2 linked regions of the Aromatoleum petrolei genome follow. Each later gene encodes a partner of the first gene's protein in a complex. Links are inferred from orthologs where the notes say so. Each region holds a gene or a part of one and is shown on either strand. Other genes may lie near its edges. The genes, in order: dapF and ToN1_RS17430.

Region 1 (3,287 bases):
CACCGTTCTTCGGTCGCCAGGCGTGGACGATGACGCTGGCGGCGCGCCTGTCGGAAGTGAAGGGCGTGAAGGTGCTGATGATCTGGACCGAGCGTCTGCCGCGCGGCGAGGGCTACGTCGTGCGCATCTCCGAGCCGGTCGAGCCCATCGCCGGCACGCTGGAGGAGCGCTGCGTCGCGATCAACCGCGAGATCGAGCGCCTGATCCTCGCGGGGCCGTCGCAGTACCTGTGGGGTTACAACCGCTACAAGAAGCCGTCGGGCGTGCCGGCGCCGGAGGGCGAACGGTGATGGCGCGCATCGCGAGCTGGCTCGCCGTTGCGATCTTCTGGTTGCTGCACTGGCTGCCGCTGGGCGTGCAGGCGCGCGTCGGCGCCGCGGTGGGCGAGCTGCTGTACCGCTTCGCGGGCCGGCGCCGCCATATCGTCAATGTGAATCTGCGCCTGTGCTTTCCCGAAATGGACGAGTCCGAACGCGACCGCATCGCGCGGGCGCACTTCCACGCGCTGGGCCGCAGCATGCTCGAGCGCGGGCTGCTGTGGTGGGCGAGCGAGGCGCGCCTGAAGGGCATGATCCGGCTCGAAGGGCACGAGCACGTCGATGCGTTGATTGCCGCGGGGCGGCCGGTGCTGCTGCTGGCGCCGCACTTCCTCGGTCTCGACATGGGCGGCGCGCGCTTCGCGATGGAGTTCGACAGTGTGAGCGTCTATGCGCGCCAGAACAATCCGGTGTTCGACCGCTGGCTGTTCCACGGCCGAAGTCGCTTCGGCGACCAGCTGCTGCTGTCGCGCCAGGACGGCGTGCGCGGCACCGTGAAGGCGATGAAGGCGGGGCGCCCATTCTACTATCTGCCGGACATGGACTACGGGCGCGAGGATTCGATCTTCGTGCCCTTCTTCGGCGTGCCGGCGGCGACGATCACCGGCCTGTCGCGCCTGTCGCGCCTCGCGCGCGCGGCCGTCGTGCCGGTGGTGACCGAGATGCTGCCGGGCGGCAAGGGCTATGTGACGCGGCTGGGCGAACCGTGGGCGGATTTCCCGACCGCGGACGTGGAGGCCGATACGCTGCGTATGAACCAGTGGATCGAGTCGGTCGTGCGCACGATGCCCGAGCAGTACTACTGGGTGCATCGCCGCTTCAAGACGCGTCCGCCGGGGGAGAAACGGCCGTACTGAGCGGCGCGGTACGGACGGAGCCGGTCGCCGGAATCCGTCCGACCGTCGCGTGTCGGGATACGCTGCGTAGCTCCCGCCCAGCGAGAGCCCGTGCCATCGGCGAAGGTCGCTGGACTCCCCCGGGACGCTGCGCGAAAATTCCAAAGTTCGGCTCGCGCCGATTCGAACCTTCTGAGCGGAACACCTTCCATGCACCTGCGCTTCGCCAAAATGCACGGCCTCGGCAATGACTTCGTCGTCATCGACGCCGTGCGCCAGCACGTCGAACTTACGCCTGAGCGCGTCCGCTTCCTCGCCGATCGCCATTTCGGCGTCGGCTGCGACCAGCTCCTCGTCGTGGAGCCGGCATCGCGGCCGGGCGTGGATTTCCGCTATCGCATTTTCAATGCCGACGGCGGCGAGGTCGAGCAGTGCGGCAACGGCGCGCGCTGCTTCGTGCGCTTCGTGCATGAGCAGGGGCTCACGGCCAAGCGCGAGATCCGCGTCGAGACGAAATCCGGGGTGATCGCGCCGCGCTTCGAAGACAGCGGCCTGGTCACGGTCGACATGGGGGTGCCGGTGTTCGAGCCCGCACGCGTGCCCTTCGTGTCGGATTCGGACGCGGTCGTGCAGCCACTCGACGTCGCGGGCTCGTCGATCGCGATCACGGTGGTGTCGATGGGCAACCCGCACGCCGTGCAGGTCGTCGCCGACGTCAACAGCGCCCCGGTGGCGGCGCAGGGCCCATTGATCGAGAACCATCCGCGCTTCCCGGCTCGCGTCAATGCGGGCTTCATGCAGGTGGTGGATGAGCATCGCATCCGCCTGCGCGTGTACGAGCGCGGCGCGGGCGAGACGCTCGCGTGCGGCACGGGCGCGTGCGCCGCCGTCGTTGCAGGCATCCGGCGCGAGCTGCTTGTGTCGCCGGTGCGCGTGGAGACGCGCGGCGGCGAGCTGGAGATCGCGTGGACGGGTGTCGGCGAGCCGGTGCTGATGACCGGTCCGGCCGTGACGGTTTTTGCCGGCGAGATCGAACTCGCATGATACAGCCGGACGGCGCCGTGCAACCCACGCGCCGGGCCGGTTGCCAATGAACACGCGCGGACGCCAACCGTCCGCAGGGAATGGTCCTTACATGAACGCAGCCGACGTCGCACGATATCTCAAGGAACACCCGGATTTTCTCGCCGAGCACGGTGAGCTCTTCACGCAGCTGACCGTGCCGCATCCCCACGGCGGGCAGGCGATCTCGCTCGCCGAGCGCCAGCTGCATGCACTGCGTGACAAGATCCGTCTCCTCGAAGGCAAGCTCGCCGAGCTGATCCGCTTCGGCGAGGAGAACGACGAGATCGGCGAGAAGGTGCACCGCCTGACCGTCGCGCTGCTCGAGGCGGAGGACTATGAAGCGCTGCGCCATACGCTGTTCGAGAACCTGCGCGACGATTTCTCCGTGCCCAGCGTCGCCGTGCGCATCTGGAACTCGGTGCTCACGCGCGAGGGCGAGGACTTCGCCCCGATCAGCGAGGCGATGCGTTTCTTCGCCGGCGACCTGCGCCATCCGTATTGCGGCGCGCCTGCCAATCTCGAAGTGCTGGAATGGTTCGGTGCCGACTCCGCGCACGTGCGGTCGGTCGCGCTGATCCCGCTGCGCCGCGACGCGCAGACATTCGGCCTCCTTGCCCTCGGCAGCCAGGAGGGCGAGCGCTTTTACCCCGAGATGGGCACGCTCTACGTCTCGCGCATCGGTGACATCGTCGCCGCCGCGCTGCGGCGGCAACTGGGCTGAACATGACGGGCCGCGACGACCCCGCCGTTGTCGCGGAGCCGCCGCCCGAGTGGCTGGCGGCCTATCTCGGTTATCTCGCGACCCAGCGGCGCGCGGCTGCGCTCACGCTGGAGAACTACCGGCGCGATCTCGAACGCCTGCATCGCCTCGCCGACGGACGCGCGCCGCAGACCCTGTCTGCTCACGACATCCGCCGTTTCGTCGCGCGCATGCACGGCGACGGCCTGGGCGGGCGCTCGATCGCGCGCGTGCTGTCGGCCTGGCGCGGGCTGTTCCGCTGGTTCATCCGCCAGCGCGGCGAACTGGAGCTGAACCCCGCCGAGGGGGTGCGCCCGCCGAAGTCGCCCC
Region 2 (3,113 bases), 580 kb from region 1 along the record:
CGACGACCTTGACCGCCTTCTTCATGCCGATTGGTCCGAGGTAGCCGGGCTTGCAGCCGAAATGGTCGTGGATCTCGGCCTCGGTCGCGAAGCGGAAGCCCGCCTTCAGGCCCTCAACCTTGCTTGCCTTAACCTCGTTCAGCGCGTGGTCGCCGCGCACCAGCAACAGCCACACCGTGACGCCGGCCGGCTTGCCCTTCTCATCGACGTCGTCGGTCGCGAGCACGAGCGACTTCACGGTCGTCGCGAGTGGCAGGCCGAGGAGCTTCGCGACGTCGGCGCAGGTCGCGGCGCCCGGGGTCGGAGTCTTCTCCAGCCCGTGCATCGGCGCCGCGCGCGACGCCAGCAGCGGCAGCGCCTCGGCCAACTCAATGTTCGCGGCGTAGTCCGAATCCGGGCAGTACACGATCGCATCCTCGCCGGTGTCGGCGATCACTTGGAACTCGTGCGAACGGTCGCCGCCGATGGCGCCCGTGTCGGCTGCCACCGCGCGGTAGGTGAGGCCCAGGCGGTCGAAGATGCGGCAGTAGGCCGCGTACATCGCGTCGTAGCTGCGCCCCGCGGCCTCCACGTTGCGGTCGAAGGAGTAGGCGTCCTTCATCGTGAATTCGCGCCCGCGCATCACGCCGAAGCGCGGACGGCGTTCGTCGCGGAACTTGGTCTGGATCTGGTAGAAATTCTTCGGCAGCTGGCGGTAGCTCTTCAGCTCCTGGCGCGCGATGTCGGTCACCACCTCTTCGGAGGTCGGCTGCAGTGCGAAGTCGCGCTCGTGGCGATCCTTGAAGCGCAGCATCTCCTCGCCCATCTTCTCCCAGCGGCCGGTCTCGGCCCACAGCTCGGATGGCTGAACCATCGGCATCGTCAGCTCCAGGGCGCCGGCGCGGTTCATCTCCTCGCGGACGATCTCCTCGACCTTGCGGATCACGCGCAGGCCGATCGGCAGGTAGCTGTAGATGCCGGCGGCAACCTTGCGGATAAAGCCCGCCCGCAGCATCAGCTTCTGGCTGACGACCTCGGCGTCGGCGGGGGCTTCCTTGAGGGTGGAGATGAAATACTGGCTGGCACGCATTCTGGGGTCCGCGGTAGTCGGTTGGGCAAACCACAGATTTTAGCCGGTCGCGTGCGCCTCGGGTATGCGCCGTGCAGCCGAGCCGCGGTTCGCGCAAATTTCGTCGCTCGTGCGGCAAAAAGCCCTGTCGATACGGGAACATGCCATGGGTCGTGCCTTTCCAACGCAGGGTAAGTGTGAAAAAATTGCTGCAACTCTCATGAATTGAAGGTTTGATCATGCTCGACCGTGAAGGCTATCGCCCGAACGTCGGCATCGTTCTGGTCAACGCGCGCAACGAGGTGTTCTGGGGTAAACGGATTCGCGAACATTCCTGGCAGTTCCCGCAAGGCGGCATCAAGCACGGGGAATCTCCCGAGCAGGCGATGTTCCGGGAGCTCTTCGAAGAAGTGGGTCTGCGCCCCGAGCATGTGAAGATTCTTGGCCGCACGCGCGGCTGGTTGAGGTATGACGTTCCGAAGCACTGGATAAAGAGGGAATGGCGCAACACCTACCGCGGGCAGAAACAGATCTGGTTTCTCCTGCGACTGGTCGGCCGTGATTCCGACGTCTGCCTGCGAGCCAGCAATCATCCGGAGTTCGATGCCTGGCGCTGGAGTGAGTATTGGGTGCCGCTGGAAGCTGTCATAGAGTTCAAGCGGCAGGTGTACCAGCAGGCACTGCTGGAGTTGGCGAAAAACCTGTTCCGGGTCCGTCCCGGAGAGCTGCCTGAGGCCTACCGGGCCGCCGCGGAAGCGCGCGAGCCCTGAGTGCGAGACTGACGCCGTCGCGTTGCCACCGGAACTTCCGGAGGTGGCGCGGCGGCGTTTTTTTGTGTTCTCCCTCCAGCTGCTGAACCGTTGAACGGGCGACAGGTCGAATTGCTTGTGCCGGCTTCCGACCGGCCGCGGCGCGCACCGACGGCGCCGTTCGCGGGGCGCGCTCGACTTCTGTCGAGCAATGTCTGCAAGACGCGCAAGCGCCCCTCCACGCCATCGTCTGCACTGGGAGGTGCTCATGAACCGGGAATTCGAACCGCTACCACAAGCCCGGCTGGCGGGCTTGCACTGCGAAGTCGCCAGAACGGATGAAAGTCGCAAGGTTTCCGCGTCGTCTCCCGCAGTCGAGGTGATGACCGATTTCACTCGCGTGCCTGCTGCGACCATTTCGGGCGAAACCCTGCTCGACGACGCCAATCGCGCCATGCTGCTGCGTGGCGTCCGGCTCCTCCTCGTGAGCGATGCGCGCCACCTCGTGCGCGGCGTTATCACCGTCGCCGACCTGCTTGGCGAGCGCCCCGTCCACACCGCACGTGAACGCGGCGTGCCACTCGGCGAACTGACGGTGGACAACGTGATGACTCCGCTGGAAAAGACCGAGGCCGTCGAACTCGGCGAGATCATGCGTGCCGATGTCGGCCACATCGTCTCCACGCTGCGCCGTTCAGGCCGTCAGCATTTGCTGGTGTTGGAGCGCGAGGAGGGCGGTCGCGGCCTCATCCGCGGAATCTTCTCGGCATCGCAGATCGCGCGGCAACTCGGCGAACCGCAACCGATGATCACCGAGATCGCGCGCACCTTCGCAGAGATCGAAGCGGCCATTGCGGCTTGAGCGGTGGAGACATTCCCATAGCCGGACGCCATCGAAAACATAGTTCCATTCAATTTTCGCATGGCGCCGGCGGGTTCTAGGCTTCAAGCATCCCCGGCACCAGGCCGGGGCGGATCTTCGATCCACCGAACGAGGAGACGACCATGGAACTGAAGGGATCCAGGACCGAAACGAACCTGAAGGCCGCATTTGCGGGCGAATCGCAGGCCAACCGCCGTTACCTGTACTTCGCGGCAAAGGCCGACGTTGAAGGCCAGAATGACGTCGCCGCGGTGTTCCGCTCGACGGCAGAAGGCGAAACCGGGCACGCGCACGGCCACCTCGAATATCTCGAAGCGAGCGGCGACCCGGCCACCGGCCTGCCGATCGGCGCCACTCGCGCCAACCTCGCCGCTGCCATCGCGGGCGAAACGCACGAGTACACCGACATGTACCCCGGCATGTCGAAAGCTGC

The links.
Region 2: the proteins of dapF (region 1) and ToN1_RS17430 are in contact, whole or in part, in a solved structure (PDB 5YGU), measured with the Escherichia coli proteins. The link is inferred for Aromatoleum petrolei from one-to-one orthologs.

What each region holds. Positions count from the first base shown.
Region 1 is NZ_CP059560.1:3,256,685-3,259,971, forward strand. The notes cover bases 307-3,280. They hold dapF (diaminopimelate epimerase), read left to right. Parts: upstream 307-1,363; coding sequence 1,364-2,197; downstream 2,198-3,280. Other genes in these bases: ToN1_RS14830 (lysophospholipid acyltransferase family protein), read left to right, coding at 307-1,174; ToN1_RS14840 (DUF484 family protein), read left to right, coding at 2,289-2,939; ToN1_RS14845 (tyrosine recombinase XerC), read left to right, coding at 2,942-3,280. In the rest of the region: ToN1_RS14825 (lysophospholipid acyltransferase family protein), read left to right, coding at 1-290; more of ToN1_RS14830, read left to right, coding at 290-306; more of ToN1_RS14845, read left to right, coding at 3,281-3,287. UniProt on the Escherichia coli protein: Involved in the succinylase branch of the L-lysine biosynthesis and in the biosynthesis of the pentapeptide incorporated in the peptidoglycan moiety. Catalyzes the stereoinversion of LL-2,6-diaminopimelate (L,L-DAP) to meso-diaminopimelate (meso-DAP).
Region 2 is NZ_CP059560.1:3,832,679-3,835,791, forward strand. What follows is about bases 253-3,052. They hold ToN1_RS17430 (RNA pyrophosphohydrolase), read left to right. Parts: upstream 253-1,287; coding sequence 1,288-1,818; downstream 1,819-3,052. Other genes in these bases: ToN1_RS17425 (proline--tRNA ligase), read right to left, coding at 253-1,069; ToN1_RS17435 (CBS domain-containing protein), read left to right, coding at 2,180-2,659; ToN1_RS17440 (rubrerythrin family protein), read left to right, coding at 2,803-3,052. Also shown: more of ToN1_RS17425, read right to left, coding at 1-252; more of ToN1_RS17440, read left to right, coding at 3,053-3,113. UniProt on the Escherichia coli protein: Master regulator of 5'-end-dependent mRNA decay.